4 regions of the Rhizobium sp. AN68 genome follow, and region 2 is predicted to be linked to each of the others. Evidence: predicted binding sites of a transcription regulator. Region 2 holds the regulator's gene; each other region holds the start of a gene.
What was found. Region 2 encodes PhoB, which activates phosphate uptake and scavenging genes when phosphate is short. Its sites were predicted from a motif close to TGTCATNNANCTGTCAT; they were not measured.
Positions count from the first base shown of each region.

Region 1 (5,092 bases), 720 kb from region 2:
TGTCGGGATTGACGGCCTTGCCGTCCTTGTCGAACTTTGCCGGTTTGGAAATGTCGATCTGGTAGGTGACACCGTCGATGACGTCGAAATTATAGGACGGGAAATCCGCGTTTAGGAGCGGCGCATCCTTTGCGCCGGCCTCGACCGTGTTGAACATGCCGGCGGACATTTCCAGCCAGTTCTTCACCTGCGCACCGTTGATCAGCACCGCCTGCACCGTGTTGGGGTAGAGGTAGAGATCGGCGACGTTCTTGATGGCGATGTCACCGGCAGGGACATCGGTGTAATAATCCGCACCACCGCGACCGCCAGACTTGAAGGGCGCTGCTGCCGAAAGCACGGGCAGATCCTTATATTGCCCTTCCTTCAGCATGTCCTTGATGTACCACGTCTGGGCATTGGAGACGATCTGCACGGACGGGTCGTCGGCCACCAGCGCGAAGTAGGAATAGAGTGGCGCCGACGTCTTGCCGACCGGGCGACGCACATAGGCGAGCGCCGCTTCGTGATCTGCCTTGGCGGCTGCTATGACCTCCGGTTTGTCCGTGACATCTGCAACGACCTTGCGATTGTCGTCGCGGTGGTAGATCGGCCGGGCCTCGGAGGTGAAATCGACGATCTTCCAGCTTTTGCCGTCCTTTTCGAGCAGAAGGTCAATGAGGCCCATATGCGAGCCCCAGAAACCGGCCATCACGGCCGGCTTGCCCATCAGCGTACCCTTGACCGCATCCGCACCCTCGATGCCGTCCCATGTCTTCGGACCGGGGAAGACCAGATGCTGGTGACCAGTGAAGATGGCGTCAATGCCTTCCACGCCCGCCAGATAAAGCGAGGCGTTTTCCATGCGATCGGTCTGGCCCTTGCCATCGATGCCGGAATGGGAAAGCGCGATGACGATATCGGCACCTTCTTCCTTCATGACCGGAACCCAGGCTTTAGCCGCCTCGACGATATCGCGCGTCTGGGCCTTGCCCTCCAGATTCTTGGAATCCCACATCATGATCTGCGGCGGCACGAAACCGATGATACCGACCTTGACCGGGCTGGTTACGCCTGCACCATCGCGGATCTGTTTCTCAAGGATGACGTAAGGCTTGAAGAACAGCTCATCCTGCTTGGGATCGGAAGCCAGCTGACCCTTGGTGAGGTTGGCGCAGACATAAGGGAAACCGGCGCCCGCCAGCGTATTGGACATATAGTCGAGGCCGTAATTGAATTCGTGGTTGCCAAGCGTGCCACAATCATAGCCAAGGACATTCATGGCGTTGATGACGGGATGCTTGTCGCCGGCCTTCATGCCGCGCTCATAGGCGATGTAATCGCCGAGCGGATTGCCCTGCAGGAAGTCGCCATTATCCACCAGCATCGAGTTTCCGGCCTCGGCACGGATGGCGCCGATGATCGAAGCGGTGCGCGCCAGACCCATCGTGTCGTTCGGTTTGTCGGCGTAATAATCATAGGGAAAGACGTGAACGTGGATGTCAGTCGTTTCCATGATGCGCAGATGCGCCTGGTTGGCTGCGGCGCGCGCGGCGAAGGGATGCAACAGCACCAGAGCCGAAGAGGCGGCGATGCCACCCAGAAGCGAACGGCGAGTGATGGGGTGGAGAGCGAGAAGCGACGACATGGGAACTCCTTCGTATGAAGCTTGCTCTGTCAGGAAAACGACAAGGTAGAAGCAATCCCCGAGGAGTCCATCATCAAAATGACAAGCCCGTGACGGACGGGCCAGTTTTCAACCGTTTGATAAATTTTTTGTCACAAGGTGGCCGCGCGCGCATGGTGCGCTTCGGGAATGCGCTTTGTCCGGCCTGCGCATTCCCCTTGTCGGAAACGTCTGCTTAGCGGGCGAGAGTCGGTTTTACTTCTTCGTGGAAGAAGCGGAAATAAGACGACAGCTGTGCCAGCGTGTTGGTGGAAAGTTTGAGTTGCAGGCCGAGCCGGTTCATGTGCTGCCATTGCACGACACCCTCGATGAAACCCAGATCTTCACTCTGCACCTTCACCCGGCTTCCCTTGGCGGCAGCGAAAGGTCCGTCCAGTTCGAGCGCCATGCCGGTGGCGGACAGGTCCACCACGCGGCCTCGGGTCGACTGGCTGAAATAGTGCACGGTCGCGTAGATCCGGGTCTTGCTACGGGTCGCAGTGCGGGTCGCCATATTGAGGTTGTTTGTCATTTCGCTACTCAAATCAATTGTTTCCGATGCTTGCATCATGACGTAGAAAGTTTGAGAGCCGTTTAGCCGTTTGCTTAAAATTGCAAGTAATCGCGCGATTATGCTGTGTCGATACGGCACTGGTAGCAATTGTTGCGGGCGGAGCGCACATGCACATAAGCGACGTCTGCCCGCTCCAGAAGATGTGCTACGCGTGAAAGGATTTCGTCCGTCGCCGTCACCGCGCCGGTGCCGTAGACGATGCGGTCGTCAGTGCCATAACCGCGAACGATATAATCGGGGCTGTTGAGCATCGGGGGAAGGGCATCCGTCTGCGGATAGTGCTCACAGGCCTCAGCGTGAAGAAAGACTGGCCCCGTTTCCGCATAGGGCTGGAGCGAAGGGAAGGGCCGGTAGGCGAGGATCAGCATTCCTTCGCCTTCATTAATCTGGGAAAGGCAATGGCGGCACGGCATGCCGCCTGGAGAAACGGCCTTTTCCGGCGGGTTGCCATAGGCGTCGGCGGCTCCCGCCCGGAAAGCCTCAGCTTCCTTAGCCGGCATTGCTGTAAAGACGAGATCGGTCATGGCGAGGTCCTTCTGTTGGGATCGGCGTTGCTTCTTTGCAGCTATGATCCCGAAACAGACCTCTATCCACCCGATTCTTGACGGGTGATGCAACCAGCCCATTGCGTGACTCGTTAGCATCGGGAATCAGTGGCGCTCCTCGATCCCGGAAGGTCTGATTTTATGTTCCGTCGTTTTCTGGCCGCCGTTCCGCTGGCTTTCGTTTCTTTGACGGTTCCGATCGACACGCAGGCGCAGGTCGCCTCCGGTCTCGATGGCCTGTCCGACGATCAGCTCCAGCAGGCGGTCAATTTCGTCATCGGCAATGCGATCTTCTCGCTTTATCACGAGGGTGCACGCATGCTGATCTCGGATTTCGGCGCGCCGGAGACCGGCAGCGCGCAAGCACCTGCCGATCAGCTGGCGGGCACGCTCATCCTTCAGGCCAACGAGGAATGGCTTGATACCGCACTCGTCAATGCTACCGACAGCTGGTATCTGGCGCGCGAAACGGAGGCTTTGCCCCAGCACGACGCACCGGTGTTTTCGGCGCTTGTTCCCGACAGGAGCCGCGATCGCAACATGGCCTGCCTGATGGTCGGCCGCGACAAGGACGGCTATGGCGATCTCGCCACCATGATGGGGCTTGCCAATGATGAATTTGCCAAATGTGGCGCCGCCTATCCGCGTATCGCATCGGCATGGGAAGATTTTCTGACGCCCCACCGCGCGCAGACACCATCCAGATTTACCGTGAGCTACGTGCCGCCGCGCGATCCGGAGCTGGAACCTTACGCCATCATGGTCAAGGAATCGAAGGTTCTCGATCTTATCAGCCGCAGTTTCGGCGTTTACGGCTTGAAAGGCGAGGTCAAGTTGACGGCGAAGTCCTGCGGGCGTCCCGATGTCTACTGGTCGGCCGAAAAACGTGAGATCACCTATTGCTACGAGCTGGGTAAATTCCAGGCGGAGCTGATTGCCGATCATCTCCTCAACAGCGTTACCGAAGACAAAGGTTCCGCCGGCGGGCATACCCCGACGGCCGTTACTCTGGAAAGAGAAATCTGAGGCCAGTTACCGGATGCACGGCAACCTGTCCTCTTGAAACGGGAGGATATTGCCATGCCGAAGGTTGTCGTTCGAAATTTCGCCATTTCGATTGACGGATACGGTGCTGGGCCGGATCAAAGTCTTCAGAACCCGCTGGGTGTGAATGGCGAAATGCTGCATCAATGGGCGTTCAAGACCCGCACCTTTCACCGCATGTTCGGCAAGCAAGGCGGCTCGACCGGCACGGACGAGCAGTTTTCCGAGAAGAGTTTCGAAAATATCGGCGCCTGGATCTTGGGCCGCAACATGTTCGGCCCTATCCGCGGTGCTTGGCGGGATGAACACTGGAAGGGCTGGTGGGGGGAAGAGCCGCCTTATCACGTGCCGGTTTTCGTGCTGACGCACCATGCGCGCGCCTCCTTTGCGATGAAGGGCGGCACCGTGTTTCATTTCGTCAACACGGGCATCAAGGCCGCCCTTGACATGGCGTTGGAGGCGGCAAACGGCAGGGATGTCCGGATCGGCGGCGGCGTTTCGACCATTCGGCAATATATGGCCGGAAGCATGATCGACGAACTGCATCTGGCGCTGGCCCCGGTCTTTCTCGGCAAGGGCGAAAACCTCTTCCAGGGGCTGGATTTGCCTGCGCTTGGTTATCGCTGCACCGGGACCTCGGCGGGTGAGGGCGCGACCCATTTGATTATCGATAAAGCCTGAGTCGCAAACTACACAATGGTTTCATGTGCGGTTGCCTCCCACTCCCTCATTCCTGTGACAAGCAAAGGAATGAGGGAGGAGTAGTCGGATGTGCTCTACAGTCGGGGAATAGCGCGGGCCATCCCCGACGTGACGAACTCAGTTGCGCAACGAGATTTCCAGAAGCTCGGTATCGGACAGCGGCTCTACCCAGGCCTCATAGGTACCAACAGGCGAAAATCCCATCATCTGGTAGAGTTGCAGCGCGCGGGGATGGTCAAGCGTGTTGGTGGTCACCGTCACGCGCTTGGGATTGTCCTGCCAGGCGGCGTAGAGCGCCTGCAACAGGAACCACTTGCCGACGCCAGCACCGATTGCCTCTTCGAGAAGCCCGAAATAGGAAAGCTCGGTTACCTCGTCGCTTGCCTTGTTCAGCTCGAAGAAACCGGCGGGTGCACCGTTCATATAAAGGACGGTAACGCTGTTCTTCGGGTCCTTGAGGACGGCGGACAGTTCCGCATCGCTCATGCGCATGCGTTTCTGCCAGTGCCAACGTTTTCCCACCCGCCAGTACATGTAACGGTAGAAGTGCAGGGGAATATCGGTGACCCGCATCAGTGCCGT
Region 1 is NZ_JARWMI010000003.1:1,082,926-1,088,017, forward strand. It holds gene RBH71_RS18320 (bifunctional 2',3'-cyclic-nucleotide 2'-phosphodiesterase/3'-nucleotidase) at 1-1,627, opposite strand, end outside; gene RBH71_RS18325 (PilZ domain-containing protein) at 1,842-2,177, opposite strand; gene RBH71_RS18330 (DUF1203 domain-containing protein) at 2,276-2,743, opposite strand; gene RBH71_RS18335 (DUF4344 domain-containing metallopeptidase) at 2,906-3,790, shown strand; gene RBH71_RS18340 (dihydrofolate reductase family protein) at 3,845-4,489, shown strand; gene sseA (3-mercaptopyruvate sulfurtransferase) at 4,628-5,092, opposite strand, start outside.
Region 1: the regulator PhoB is predicted to act here: its motif matches at 1,706-1,722, upstream of RBH71_RS18320 (bifunctional 2',3'-cyclic-nucleotide 2'-phosphodiesterase/3'-nucleotidase).

Region 2 (5,092 bases):
ACAATCTGGCGGCTGTTCCCTCCATTGTTTACGGTCTGCTCGGTCTCTCCGTCTTCATCAACTTCATGGGCTTTCCACGCTCGGCCTCGCTGGTCGGCGGCCTCGTCCTGACGCTGATGACCCTGCCGACGATCATCATCGCCACCCGCGCTGCATTGAAGGCCGTGCCGCCGTCGATCCGCGCCGCCGCACTCGGTCTTGGCGCTTCCAAGATGCAGACGATTTTCCATCACGTCCTGCCGCTGGCAATGCCTGGCATTCTGACCGGCACCATCATCGGTCTCGCCCACGCACTGGGCGAAACGGCGCCGCTGCTTCTGATCGGCATGGTGGCATTCGTCGCGAACTATCCGACAACGCCTATGGATCCGTCCACGGCCCTGCCGGTGCAGATTTACATGTGGGCGAACGAAGCTGAGCGTGCCTTTGTCGAACGGACATCTGGCGCTATCATCATCCTGCTTCTGTTCCTCATTCTCATGAATGTTGGCGCAATCCTGTTGCGTCGCCGCTTTGAGCGGCGCTGGTAGAGGGAGCTAGAGCAATGAACATGTTGTCGGAAGCAGCAGTTGAAAAGGCGCTGGACAAGAAAATGAATGAAGTCTCATACAAGATGATCGGCAAGGATGTTTCGGTTTATTACGGCGAAAAGCGCGCGCTTTACGACGTGAACCTAAATGTCCGCGAAAACACGGTGACTGCACTTATCGGCCCGTCCGGTTGCGGTAAATCCACTTTCCTGCGCACCTTGAACCGCATGAACGACACGATCGACGGTTGCCGGGTCACCGGCAAGATCACGCTCGATACCGACGATATCTACGATCAGCAGATCGACGTCGTGGAACTGCGTGCCCGCGTCGGCATGGTGTTCCAGAAGCCGAACCCGTTTCCGAAGACGATTTATGAGAACATCGCCTACGGCCCGCGTATCCACGGTCTCGCCCGCAACAAGGCGGATATGGACCAGATCGTCGAGCATAGCCTGCAGAAAGCGGGTCTCTGGAACGAGGTGAAGGATCGTTTGCTGGAATCCGGCACGGGCCTCTCCGGTGGCCAGCAGCAGCGTCTGTGCATCGCACGCGCGGTTGCCGTCAGCCCGGAAGTGATCCTGATGGACGAGCCGTGCTCGGCGCTGGATCCGATCGCGACTGCGAAGGTCGAGGAACTGATCCACGAACTGCGCACCAACTACACCATCGTCATCGTCACGCACTCCATGCAGCAGGCGGCGCGCGTTTCCCAGCGTACGGCCATGTTCCATCTTGGTCATCTTGTCGAAGAAAACGAAACCGACAAGATGTTCACCAATCCGGACGACCAGCGCACGCAGGACTACATCATGGGCCGCTTCGGCTGATCCCCGGCCGGTGCTTTATCGTAACCGTACAAGACTGGTGCCTCTGCCGTGCCCCGCTGTTGGGCACGCGCATGCAGGCCAAGCCGGAGGAATAGACCATGACACAGACAACGACCCATTCGCATATCCTGTCTGCCTATGACGACGAACTGAAGTTTCTGACGCGCCGCATCGCCGAAATGGGCGGTCTTGCCGAGCAGATGTGCGGTGACGCCGTGCGCGCACTCGTCAATTCCGATGCTGCGCTTGCGCAGAAAGTCATTTCGGACGATACCATTCTCGACCACGCTGAGCGCGAAATCGGCGACAAGGCGATCGTAACCATCGCCAAGCGTCAGCCGATGGCGGCAGACCTTCGCGAGATCATCGGCACCCTGCGTATCGCCGCCGATCTCGAACGCGTCGGCGATCTTGGCAAGAACACGGCCAAGCGCGTTATCGCTGTCGCCGGCACCGGCGTTCCGCGCAAGCTCGCCCGCGGCATCGAGCATCTGTCCGACCTGGCGCTGGTGCAGCTCAAGGAAGTCCTCGACGTCTATTCCACGCGTTCCGCCGAAAAGGCCAATGCGATCCGTGAACGCGACGAGGAAATCGATGCCATGTACACGTCGCTCTTCCGGGAGCTTCTGACCTACATGATGGAAGACCCGCGCAACATCACCACCTGCACGCATCTTCTGTTCTGCGCCAAGAACATCGAGCGTATCGGCGATCATGCGACGAATATCGCAGAGACGATCTATTACATGACCACCGGCAGCCAGCCGGAGGGCGAGCGTCCGAAGGACGACAGTTCCAACACGCTTGGTTCGGTGACCGAGTAACAGACAAGCAGAAGCTTGCGGAGTTCAGCATATGGTGCCCAAGATTGCAGTTGTGGAAGACGAGGAAGCGTTGAGCGTCCTGCTTCGTTACAATCTCGAGGCTGAGGGATACGACGTCGACACGATACCCCGTGGCGATGAGGCGGAAATCAGGCTGCAGGAGCGCATTCCGGATCTTCTTATCCTGGACTGGATGTTGCCCGGTGTCTCCGGTATCGAACTGTGCCGGCGCTTGAGAATGCGGCCGGAAACGGAACGCCTGCCCATCATCATGCTGACGGCGCGTGGCGAAGAGAGCGAACGGGTTCGCGGTCTCGCTACCGGCGCTGACGATTATGTCGTCAAGCCGTTCTCGACGCCGGAACTCATGGCCCGGGTCAAGGCCATGTTGCGCCGGGCCCGTCCGGAAGTTCTGTCGTCGGTGCTCAAATGCGGCGATATCGAACTGGACCGCGAGACCCATCGCGTTCACCGCAAAAGCCGCGAAGTGCGCCTCGGCCCGACGGAATTCCGCTTGCTGGAATTCCTGATGACGTCGCCGGGTCGGGTGTTTTCCCGCTCGCAATTGCTGGATGGCGTCTGGGGTCATGATATCTATGTCGACGAGCGCACTGTCGATGTGCATGTCGGACGTCTGCGCAAGGCCCTGAATTTCTCGCACATGCAGGATGTCATCCGCACGGTGCGTGGTGCGGGATATTCGATGGAAGCCTGAGCGAAGCGAAACCAGATAGTTTCGCTGGCGAAGTAATGCACCAAAAAATCAGGAAGCCCGAAATCTGAAACGGTTTCGGGCTTTTTCAATATGAATATCCGCCAAACTCGATGCCATTGTCCGTTTTGACCGTAGGAGATCGGCGGCGCGTTGAAATCCGGATTGAAGGGTCACGCCCAATGGTAAGGGGAAAGTGTGAGGCCTGCCATCAAGCCGCCCAGAAAGCGGCTTTATTTTTGTCAAAAAAAACGGGCCCGAAGGCCCGTAATTTTTGAGTGCTGAATGCGTGCCGCAACACTCAAGCCTTGCGGCGTTCGCTCACCGGCTGGTAGGCGAGTTTCGCATGGAACTTGCAATAGGGCGAAGATTCCAGCGCTTCACAACCGCAGAAATGGAAGTCGTCCTTCAGCGGATCGCCAACCGGCCATTTGCAGGTGCGCTCGGTCAGTTCCGTCAGCGTCAGGCGACGGGAAATCGGCGTGACAACGTTCTTGGAAGGAACGTAATCGAGAACCTGCGCGGTCTCGATATCGATCTCCTCGTGCAGCGCCGTTGCCGCGTTCGAACGGGTGAGGATGCGCGCCGGAGCCGCGTTGACGCGACCTGCGAAAGTCGTCGCACGCGGTGCAGGGGCAGCGGTACGCTTCGGCGCGGAGCGTGCCGAAGTCACTGGACCGCCAGCCTTGACGCGTCCCGGCAGATTGAGACGATGGACCTTGCCGATCACGGCATTACGGCTGACGCCGCCCAGCTGCGCTGCAATCTGGCTGGCGCTAAGGCCCTCGGACCACAATTTCTTGAGCTTTTCGACTCGTTCGTCTGTCCAGTTCATGCCGCTTCTCCGCTTGTCGCGTGTATTTTCGGCAGAATCCCTCTCCGTCTCGCGCGCATGCCGCAAGCGTGGTTTCCGCCAGATTTTCGGTGACTAGTTCCGCCGCAATGCAGTCTAGTAATTAGCGATTAACCTAGTGCCAGCCCGACTCCGTGGCAAGAGTCGCGGGAATCATCTGGAATCGATTTTCCGGTTTTCCCCAACTTGCTGGCGTATTGAGTCTGAAAGGCAACACCTTGGGGCTGGCCCGCCGCCGCATACTAGTGCTTGAGAAGCCCGGGAAACGCTGACTTTTGTTGACATCGGCAAACGAAGTGACAATAGTGCCCCTGCCGCCGCAAGGCGGCATTTTGATTTTCAGGCGAGGGATAACCCCGCAAGCCTATTGACAACAGTTTGACAGCGCATCTGCGCAAGGAGTGATACAGCCATGGCCGAAGCCGGCGCGCCATTGTTTGATACGTTTTCAAGAGCCCCCCTGCGCTTCGAGCGCGGCGAGGGTGTATGGCTGTTCACGGAAAGCGGCGAGCGATATCTGGATTTTGCGGCCGGTGTTGCTGTCAACTCGCTGGGCCACGCCCATCCTCACCTCGTTGATGCGATCAAGACGCAGGCCGAGAAGGTCTGGCACGTCTCGAACCTTTATGAAGTACCGGGACAGGAAAAACTCGCCAGGCGCCTGACGGAAGCGACTTTCGCGGACAAGGTATTCTTCACAAATTCAGGCGCGGAAGCCCTGGAATGCGCCATCAAGACCGCCCGCCGTTATCACTATACCAAGGGCCATCCGGAGAAGTTCCGCATCGTGTCCTTCGAAGGCGCTTTCCATGGCCGTACACTGGCGACGATCGCCGCGGGTGGCCAGCAGAAATACCTCGAAGGTTTCGGTCCCAAGGTCGAAGGTTTCGATCAGGTTCCGTTCGGTGATGTCGATGCCCTCAAGGCCGTCATCACGGCTGAGACTGCAGCACTTCTGATCGAGCCCATCCAGGGCGAGGGCGGCATTCGCTCGCCCAGCAAGGAATTCCTGCAAATCCTGCGCGGATTGTGCGACGAGCACGGCCTGCTGCTGATTTTCGATGAGGTCCAGACGGGTGTCGGCCGCACAGGCAAGCTGTTTGCTTATGAACATACCGGTGTTGCGCCCGATATCATGGCGGTCGCCAAGGGTATCGGTGGCGGTTTCCCGCTCGGCGCATGCCTTGCTACGGCAGATGCCGCTTCCGGCATGACGGCGGGCGTACATGGCACCACCTATGGCGGCAACCCGCTGGCCATGGCAGTCGGCAATGCCGTGCTTGACGTCGTTCTCTCCGAAGGTTTTCTCGAGAAGGTCCGTGACGTCGCGCTGGTCTTCCGGC
Region 2 is NZ_JARWMI010000003.1:359,542-364,633, forward strand. It holds gene pstA (phosphate ABC transporter permease PstA) at 1-530, shown strand, start outside; gene pstB (phosphate ABC transporter ATP-binding protein PstB) at 545-1,360, shown strand; gene phoU (phosphate signaling complex protein PhoU) at 1,459-2,184, shown strand; gene phoB (phosphate regulon transcriptional regulator PhoB) at 2,216-2,899, shown strand; gene RBH71_RS14780 (GcrA family cell cycle regulator) at 3,198-3,731, opposite strand; gene RBH71_RS14785 (aspartate aminotransferase family protein) at 4,162-5,092, shown strand, end outside.

Region 3 (5,092 bases), on a different contig from region 2:
AATCGTCTTCGGCGCGGGGAAACCCCTTTACCTGGTTTTTTGCGGCCACCGGCTTGTGGGTAACGCTGTCGACATAGCGGCTTTCGACGCGATTGCCGGTTTTGCGGTTGAGAACGTGGAAGCGGTATTTGTTGCTTTCTGTTGTGGCAGGCGTCAGCGAAACTGCGGCCGTCACCAGCGACAGCTTCAGATAGCCCTTCCAGAAAACCTGCCGTGCCATGATCCGCGATCCGCCTTGTCGCCTGTTGTCTCCCGGATCAACAACCACAGGGTGGCTTTTGTTCCGGGAGCTTTGGCAGAGAGGGCGGGTCTCTGTCTCAGCCGAACAACGATGTAAGACCATAGACAGATGCGGATATCAGGGCAGCGGCCGGCATGGTCACGACCCAGGCAATGACGATATTGCCCGCAAGGCCCCAACGCACCGCCGAGACGCGACGTGCGGCACCGACGCCGATGATGGCGCCGGTGATCGTATGGGTGGTGGACACCGGAATGCCGAGCCACGTCGCGCCGAAAAGTGTCAGCGCACCGCCGGTTTCGGCGCAGAACCCCTGCATCGGGTTCAGCCTGGTGATTTTCGACCCCATGGTGTGCACGATGCGCCAGCCGCCGAACAGTGTGCCGAGCGCCATGGCCGACTGGCACGAGATCACCACCCAGAACGGCACGTAGAAGCTCTCTCCAAGATGGCCCTGGCTGAACAGCAGCACAGCGATGATGCCCATGGTCTTCTGTGCGTCATTGCCGCCGTGGCCGAGCGAATAGAGTGAGGCGGAAATGAACTGCATGATGCGGAAGGTACGATCCACGGCGAAGGGCGTCTGGCGCACGAACAGCCAGGAGACGGCAAGCACCAGCAGCAGTGCCAGGAAAAAGCCGATGGCCGGCGACATGAAGATCGCGCCCACGGTTTTCAGAAGACCCGACCAGACGATGGAATTGAAACCGACCTTCGCAAAGCCCGCACCGACGAGACCGCCGATCAAGGCATGTGACGAGCTGGAGGGAATGCCGAAAATCCAGGTGACGATATTCCAGACGATGGCGCCCATCAATGCCGCGAAGATGACCTGCGGGGAGACGATGGCCGGATCGATGATGCCGGTGCCGAGCGTTTCGGCCACATGCAGGCCGAAGAACAGGAAGGCGATGAAATTGAAGAAGGCCGCCCATGCCACCGCATATTGCGGGCGCAATACACGGGTGGAAACGATGGTGGCGATGGAATTTGCGGCGTCGTGGAGACCGTTCAGAAAATCGAAGAACAGCGCGATGGCGATAAGGCCGACAAGCAGTGGCAGTGCAAGCGCGACATCCATCAGACGTTCTCGATAACGATGCCGCTGATCTCGTTCGCCACGTCCTCGAAGCGGTCAACGACCTTTTCGAGTTCGCTGTAGATCTCGCTGCCGATCATATAGGCCATGGCATTGCCGGTCGCACCATGGCGCCGGAAGAGGTCCTTCAGGCCCTGGTCATGAAGCTCGTCGGAGCGCCCTTCAACGCGGGTGACCTCTTCGGCAATCACCGACAGGCGCTGGGCATTGGTGCCGACCTTTTCCAGAAGCGGGATGGCTTCGGCGACGAGGCTTGCCGCACGTACGATCTCGTGGCCCATCTCGCGCATCAGCGGGTCGAATTCGGTTTGCTCGAACAGCCGGATCGTCTTGACGGTCTTGTGCATCATGTCGATGGCGTCATCCATGGACTGGATGAGGTCCTTGATATCGCCACGATCAAATGGCGTTATGAAGCTGCGGCGCACCGCAAGCAGAACGTCGCGGGTAATATCATCCGCCTGGTCTTCGAGGGCGACGATAAGGTCGCAGTTTTTCTCGACGTCGACGCCGCTGAGAAGTTGGTCCAGAGCTGCGGCGGCTTTGACGACCGTTTCCGAATGTTTGCTAAACATTTCGAAGAAACGGTCCTCGCGCGGCATCAGCTTGCGAAAAATGCTCATCATGCGAATTGGCCCTCAATGGCGCTTTATTAGTTGTGGGGGGTGATTGTCATAAAACTGTCATAAATGCACGCGGGGCATTGATGCAACCCGGAAAATCGGCAGTATCAACGGATATGAAATCCACGAAGAAAAGCCGGAAAGCCCGTCCGGCGCGTTCCCTGACATTGCTCCAGCAACTTGCTGCTGTTCCTGAAAAGCTGTTCACCGGCTCTTTCCGGCAGCAATATGCCGCCTTATGCTTCCGTTATACCGGAAGCGGCGAAGAGATCGAAATCCTCGTCGTCACCTCCCGCACCAGCGCACGCTGGATCATTCCGCGCGGCTGGCCGATGAAACGCAAGAAGCCGCATGAGGCTGCCGCGATCGAGGCGTGGGAGGAAGCGGGCGTTCGTGGCCGCGTGAGGAAGGACGCCGTTGGCCGCTACACCTATCTCAAGATGCTCGACAACGGCGATGTCGTTCCCTGCGTTGTCGATGTCTTCCAGATCGAGATCACCGGGGAGGAAACGAGTTTCAAGGAGCGCGGCGAACGCCTTCTGGAATGGGTTCGCCCGGACGAGGCAGCAAGGCGCGTCCGGGAAATCGAACTGAAATCGCTTCTGGTCGACTTCCGCCCGAGGGGGAAGAGGAAACGCCTGACCGAGGAAAAGTCCTGACGGCAAACACCACCAGCGAACCTAGGATGGTGAAGATGGACGTTCGGTCGATCCCGTCTCCCCCATCTCGTCCGGTGCCTTCGGTAGCAGGCGGGCGAAACGCCGGGTGATGCTGTCGATGTAAGACAGGATTGTCGGCACGACGATCAGGGTGAGTAGGGTGGAGCTGATGAGGCCGCCGATTACTGCGTGCGCCATCGGCGCGCGCTGCGCCCCGCCACCGCCCACGGCCAGCCCGAGCGGAATCATCCCGAAAATCATCGCAAGTGTCGTCATGATGATCGGGCGGAAGCGGATGATGCCGGCGCTTGCCAGCGCTTCGTTGAGCGAAAGTCCACGCTTCCTTTCGCGGTTAGCGAAATCGACAAGCAGGATGCCGTTCTTTGTAACGAGGCCCATCAGCATGATGAAGCCGATCAGCGAGAACATGTTGATCGTGCTGCCGGCAACCAAGAGCCCGACGAGGACGCCGATGAGAGACAGCGGCAGCGACGCCATGATGGCGAGCGGTTGCAGGAAGCTGCCGAATTGCGAGGCGAGCACGATGTAGATGAAGATGACCGCCATTGCGAGCGCGATTACCATGTGGCCAACCGTCTCCTCCATGGTTTCGGCGTCGCCGCCGAAACGGATACGGTAGCCGTCCGGCAGGTCGCGGGCGGCGGTAAGGTTTTTCAACACATCTGTCACTTCGCCAAGCGCTCGTCCGGATATGTTGGCCGAAACCAGCACCTCGCGGCGATTGTCGATGCGGCGGATTTCGGCGGGTGCTTCCACGGTGGTGATATCGGCGACCTGATCCAGACGTACCATCAGGGGCGAGCCGTTGGATGCCGTGCGGCTGGCGGCGATCATCAACTCGCTGATCCTCGCCGTGTCGGCACGGCGCTCGCCGGGCAGGCGCACGACGATGTCGTAGCTGTTACCGCCCGCATCCGTCCATTTCGACAGGTCCTCACCGGCGATGAGCGGCGAGAGCGCTGCGGCAAGATCGGATCGGGAAATGCCGAGATCGCTTGCCGCCTCGCGTTTCAGGCGTACCGAAAGGATGGAGGTCACGTCGCGGGTGCTCGAGGTCACATCCACCAGGCCGGGGATTTTTTTCATGTCTTCCATCAGACCGTCCGCGATCTTTTCGAGGATCGCCCGGTCGTCGCCAAGAATGCTGAGCTGGACGGGGCTTTCGCCACCGCCAAGACCGTTTTGCAGGATCGCGACCTCTATGCCCGATATGGCCGACAGGCGTTTGCGGATCGGATCGGCCAGCGTGACCGGAGTTCGGGTGCGCATCTCCGGCGGCACCAGTCCCACCAGAACGGCGGCGCGATGTTTACCGACGGTGCCGCCGGTATTGACGGTGGAATAGAGCATCTCGACTTCCGGGAATTCCTGGAGTGCCTTCTCGACCTGCCGCACCTTCGCCGTGGTGTAATCCAGCGAGGAGCCGACCGGTGCCGTGACGTTGATCTGGAAGCGGCCTTCATCCGTATTCGGGACGAATTCCGCACCGACCAACGGCACCATGAGCAGGCTGCCGACAAAAATGCCTGATGTGACGAGCAGGGTGACGAGCCGGTGGTGCAATGTCCAGCCGATCACGTGCCGATATTGATCGGCGAGCCATTCGAAGCCGTGATCGAAACGGGCGATCAGCCGGCCCACCGGCCCGCGCGGGGCGTTGGGTTGCGCATCCGGATCGTACCAGACGCTCGACAGCATCGGATCGAGCGTGAAGGCGACGAAAAGCGAGATCAGCACGGCAGCTGAAACGGTGATGCCGAATTCATAGAAGAACCGACCGACGATGCCGTCCATGAAAGCGACAGGCAGGAAGACCGCCACGATTGTCGCCGTTGTCGCGATAACCGCAAGTCCTATTTCGTTCGTGCCGTCGAGTGCTGCGCGGATATGGGATTTCCCCATGTGAAGGTGACGGGTGATGTTTTCGCGCACGACGATGGCGTCATCCACCAGAATGCCGATGGAAAGCGTCAGCGCCAGGAGGCTCAGTGTATTGAGCGTGAAGCCCATAACATCAATGACCGCAAGCGTGCCGATGATCGCGATCGGCAGCGTCAGTCCGGTGATGACGGTGCTGCGCCAGGAATTGAGGAACAGGAAGACGATGGCCACGGCAAGTGCCGCCCCTTCTATCAACGTCGTCTGCACCTGCGTGACGGATTCCCGAATGGGAATGGATGTGTCCGTAATGACTCGCAACTGCACGTTTTGCGGAACAAGGTCGGCATTGAGGGCGTCCAGGCGCTTTCTCACATCCGCGACAACCTGAACCGTGTTGGCACCCTGAACCTTGACGATGTCGATCGCCAGCGCAGTCTGGCTATTATAGAGGGCACGGTTTTCGGGGTCGGCAGCCCCCTCGGAGAGTGCGGCGATGTCGCGAAGATAAATGGCTGCGCCACCGCGCCGGGCGACGACCATGTCCAGCAGCGCCTGCGGTTCTGCGATG
Region 3 is NZ_JARWMI010000002.1:1,858,737-1,863,828, forward strand. It holds gene RBH71_RS11875 (Ku protein) at 1-220, opposite strand, end outside; gene RBH71_RS11880 (inorganic phosphate transporter) at 318-1,322, opposite strand; gene RBH71_RS11885 (DUF47 family protein) at 1,322-1,966, opposite strand; gene RBH71_RS11890 (NUDIX hydrolase) at 2,080-2,622, shown strand; gene RBH71_RS11895 (efflux RND transporter permease subunit) at 2,644-5,092, opposite strand, start outside.
Region 3: the regulator PhoB is predicted to act here: its motif matches at 2,011-2,027, upstream of RBH71_RS11885 (DUF47 family protein).

Region 4 (5,092 bases), 660 kb from region 2:
CAGGGGCGGCTGACCGGCCTTGCCCCCGTTTCCGTCATAGATATTGGTTCGAACTCCGTTCGTCTCGTCGTATATGAAGGTCTTTCCCGCGCGCCCGCCGTGCTGTTCAACGAAAAGGTCCTTTGCGGTCTCGGCAAGGGACTGGCCCTCACGGGCCGAATGCATGAGGAAGGCGTTAGCCGGGCTTTGATGGCACTGCGTCGCTTCCATGCGCTTTCCGAACAGGCGCAGGCGCAGCAACTCTACGTGCTGGCGACAGCGGCAGCGCGTGAAGCGGAAAACGGCCCGGATTTCATCCGTGAAGCCGAAGCCATACTTGGTTGCGAGATCGAGGTCCTGTCCGGCGAAAAAGAAGCGCTTTATTCCGCCTATGGCGTGATCAGCGGTTTCCACGACCCAGATGGCATTGCAGGCGACCTGGGCGGCGGTTCGCTGGAACTCATCGACATCAAGGGCAAGAACTGTGGCGAGGGCATCACCCTGCCGCTCGGCGGCCTTCGGTTGTCGGAGCAATCGGATGGCTCGCTGGAGAAGGCGACGACCATTGCCCGCAAACACGTCAAATCCTTCGCAAAGCTGCTGGCGGCCGGCGAGGGGCGTACCTTTTATGCCGTGGGCGGCACGTGGCGAAACATCGCCAAGCTGCACATGGAGATCACGGGTTATCCGCTGCACATGATGCAGGGATATGAATTACCGCTGGCGGAAATGCTGAATTTTCTGGAAGAAGTCATCGTCTCCAGGGACAGCAAGGACCCGGCCTGGCAGGCGGTCTCCAAGAACCGCCGTTCGCTTCTGCCGTTCGGCGCCATCGCCATGCGTGAAGTTCTAAAGGCGATGAAGCCGGCAACGATCGCCTTCTCGGCGCAGGGCGTGCGCGAAGGTTATCTTTATTCGCTGCTGACGGAAGCGGAGCGGGATACCGACCCGCTGCTGGTCACGGCCGACGAGCTTGCCATTCTGCGTGCCCGTTCGCCCGAACATGCGCGCGAACTGGCCGACTGGAGCGGCCGCACCTTTCCGGTCTTCGGCATCGAGGAGACGGAAGAGGAAAGCCGTTACCGGCAGGCGGCCTGCCTTCTGGCAGATATCAGCTGGCGTGCACATCCGGACTATCGCGGCCTGCAGGCGCTCAACATCATCGCCCACTCCTCCTTCGTGGCGATCACCCATCCGGGCCGCGCTTATATCGCGCTTGCCAATTATTACCGCTTCGAAGGGTTGAACGACAACGGCACCACACAGCCGCTCGCCGCCATGGCGGGTGACCGCCTGCTGGAACTCGGCAAGTTGCTCGGCGGCCTGCTACGCGTCGTTTACCTCTTCTCAGCCTCCATGCCCGGTGTCGTCGATCACCTGAAATTCCGCAAATCCACCAATCCGGATCTGGATCTGGAATTCGTCGTGCCACACGCCTATTGCGATTTTGCCGGAGAGCGTCTGGACGGACGCCTGCAGCAACTGGCGAAGCTGACGGGCAAGCGGTTGGCGTTTGTGTTCGAGTAACGGGCAGACGCCGGCCATTTGGCACCGCAGACAGTTGTGGAGCTATACTAGGACCAGCGCTGACAAAAGGCGTCGATATCGCTTGATTGAAAGTCGGCTAGCCGCGCCATGATCGTCTCGAAGGGCCAGTCCCACCAGGCGATTTTGGCAAGCTTCCCCGCCACGGTTTGCGAAAACCGCTCGCGAATGATCTTCGCGGGAACACCGCCGACGATGGTGTAGGGCGGCACGTCCTTGGTGACGACCGCGCCTGCTGCGAGCACGGCGCCGTCTCCAACCTTCACGCCCGGCAGCACGATGACCCCGTGACCGATCCAGACATCGTGACCGATGACGGCGCGATCCTCCTTGCGGCGATCGAAAAAAGCGTGGTCGCGCACCGCCTCTGTAGCGTAATATTCCGGGCAGTAGCTGAAACGATGCATGGACGGTCGGTCCATTGGATGGTTCGGTGCGCCAATCCTGACGTCCGCGGCAATAGCGCAGAATTTCCCGATTGTCGCATCACCGACAATACAACGGGGTCCGAGGTAGGAGTAATTCCCGAGTTCGACGTTGTGCAGAGAGGTATCGGCCAAAATTTCGCAGCAGCTACCTATGTTCGAGTCCCTTATGCTTGCCGTCGAATGGATAACTGTCTCTGCGAGCTTGGGGCGATTGAGTTGTGCGGTTGAGTGCATGCCTGTCTCCGGATTTCGGCCTGCGTAACCGGGGACTATGAAGGGCATATGACGTGAAATTGCGAAGGCAAGCCGATTAGGCCAGATATCCCTTTGAAATGCAGATCGTGTGCGCGCTTTGCGTGGAACGAAATCTGGCTTCACACAGCGCGGTCAGCCGCCGGAACCATCCGCGGTCGCAGCTTTTTTACTTCCAATAATGGTCGGATATGTTTTGGGCATTCTGGATGATGTGACGCGCGACTTCGGGATCTCCGCCCTCGAATGTTTCCAGGTCGGCTCCGCATAACAGCAGGAAAAGCTGCTGGTGCGCGACAGCGGCAAAATAGTCATGAGGCGGTGGCTGTATTTCAGACCCGATTGACTGGAGTTCGTCAGCAGCCTGTTTGCTTGCACGCTCAAGCGCTGCGAAAATTGTGGACACCATCGCCGATTCTGTCCGTTGCAATATATCCTGAACCTGCCGTTCGGCGGGCGTCAGGACCGGGCAGCTCTCACTCATCGCACAACTCTCCTCTCGGCACACCTCGTTACCTGCGGTACTATGCTATGGATTGTGTCTGCTTTGAGAGGAGAAGCTGAAGTTGTGGATTTGAAACCGCAAACGAAAAACACGACAGACCGAAATCGGTTTGTCGCCGAGACAAACCGGTCGCCTCGCTACAAGCCGTTATTATTCAACCGTGCCCCAGCGCCTTCCTGATACAGGCGCTGAGATAGGCATATTGCAGGGGCGTGGCCCTTGCCATCGCCTCCGTGCGGGTGGCGGGCCTGTCCTCGTAACCGACCGGAATATCGAACTGGGTGAAGGTGAAATCCCAGCGGGTGCCGTTGACGATATTGTAGAAATGGTCGGCGCCGCTAACGACGGTTTTGGCGAGGTCGCCACCGAAAATATCCTGCACCACCAGAGCTGTAACGCCGCCTTGCCCCCTGGCTGGGTTTTCTCTCGACCACAGGCTGCTGGTTTCGAGCGACCAGCTTTTCCTCAGGGCGTAATACAGTCGTTCGGCATTGTCCTGCATGACGGGTCTTTCCTGTTTCGGAACCGGGTTCCGGGTCAGGTTGGGTCGGTACAGTAACGGAGCGCCTCGCTTCCTTTTTCAGGCCGCAGGAACGCTCCGTTCAGTTGAGATTGCGCCGATGCGCTGACGGTGCCGGAACGAATTCCGGCACCCCTTTCCTCACTTCGCGTCGAGAAGGTCCTTGACTTCCAGCAGGACGAACTCGTTGTCGTCAGCCTTGTCCAGCGCACGGCCGGCCGAGAAGGGCAGGTTGTTGTCGTTGCCGACGATGATATGGGTGGCGTCGACACGGTCGACATTCTCGATGGTCACGAACGGCATGTCGTAGAAACCGTTGCCGCCGCCCTGACGCTTCCTGTTATCAGGATCGGAGATCTTCAGCAGATCGATATAGCCGATCTTGCGCGCCGCCTTGCCGGCATTGGCGTCGTTGAATTCGATCTTGTAGATGCGCTTGACCTTGGAAGGTACGGCAAAGCAGTTTACATCCGGCTTCTTCGGGTCGGCGCAGGCCTTGTCGGCGGTGCCGGCGCCATTGTCACGCTCGATGACCAGCGCGGTGCTCTCGTCCAGCATGTTGAAATCGCCGATGGCTTCGCCACCTTGCGCCAGCGGGTAGAGCCAGGTGCGGCCTGTCCATTCCTTCTTGGCGGTATCGAGCTCGATGATGCGAAGGGCGGTTGAGCCGTCTTCGGTCTTTTCGACCTGACCTTCGGCGGTGTAGAGCGGGCCTTCGAGAAGGCCGTAAAGCTTCGAGCCGTCCTTGGAGAGCGCCATGCCTTCATAACCACCTGATCGTTTCAGGTTGAAGGCGGGCATTTTCTGCGTGGGGTTGCCGGGCAGTGCCAGGGTCGGATGATCCGGGGACTTCACCTCGATATCGCCGGCCTTGGTGGCGATGACGTCGGTCAGCTTGCCGTCGCGGGTGAATTTCAGGATGTAGGGACCGAACTCTTCGCCCACCCAGAAGCCGTCGGCAACGGGCTGAATGGATTCGACGTCGAAGTCGGCGCCCGTCAGGTAACGTTTGGTCGAACCTTCCATGACGATGGGGAAGGGAGCTTTCTTGTCCGGGTCGGAAAGGAACACCGTCTCCAGCGCGTTGACCTTGCCGGCATCCCAGTCGAATTTGATGTGGTGGAGCATCAGCATGGCATCGCTGGAGTTGAGCTTCGAGCCGAAACCATTATCGGAAAGGCTCCAGAAGCTGCCGTCCGCCATGGCCTTGATGCCGGAAAAGCCTTGCATGGCCTGGCCGTTGAACGGCATGGAGAGGCCGGTCGGGCGAACGCCATCCTTGCCGGGCACGGTGCCGAGACCCTCGGCGCGCTTGCGGTCGGCCGTCGTGAACTTGGCGGATGTCTTGAGGTATTCCGGCGCATCGGCAGGTGCTGCGATGATGGTGTTGGCCGGCAGAATGGCGTGCGAGACCAGCTTTGCCGGAAACTCCTGCTCTGCATGGGATGCGGTTGCGAGCGCAAGAACGGCGAAAGGTGCGAAAAGAATATGCTTCATGGTGGAGACCCCTCAATGCCTGTTGAAGACAGGACTGAGGCGATAGGGGCGCTACATGACAGGCAGGTGATTGCAGTTTGAAGCTTTGATGAATTTTGATGACGGGCGGCCTCGGAAACGAGGCTACCCGTTTGTTTTCAGGGGTTTTTTCAGGCGGCTGGGGCCTGATATTGGCTGAGCGTACACACGCCGAGCGTCTGGCCGCGTCCCTTGACAGCATGTTCGCCGAGATATTCGCTGCGCACACCTTTGGGTAGCACCAGCTGATGGGCGAGATCGGCAGAAATCAGCACGGGATGGCCGAGCATCTTGCTCAGTGATTCGAGCCGCGAAGTGGTGTTTACCGTGTCGCCAAAATAGGTGATC
Region 4 is NZ_JARWMI010000003.1:1,024,071-1,029,162, forward strand. It holds gene ppx (exopolyphosphatase) at 1-1,506, shown strand, start outside; gene RBH71_RS18050 (DapH/DapD/GlmU-related protein) at 1,554-2,186, opposite strand; gene RBH71_RS18055 (hypothetical protein) at 2,374-2,688, opposite strand; gene RBH71_RS18060 (hypothetical protein) at 2,864-3,211, opposite strand; gene RBH71_RS18065 (esterase-like activity of phytase family protein) at 3,371-4,726, opposite strand; gene RBH71_RS18070 (adenylate/guanylate cyclase domain-containing protein) at 4,876-5,092, opposite strand, start outside.
Region 4: the regulator PhoB is predicted to act here: its motif matches at 2,224-2,240, upstream of RBH71_RS18050 (DapH/DapD/GlmU-related protein).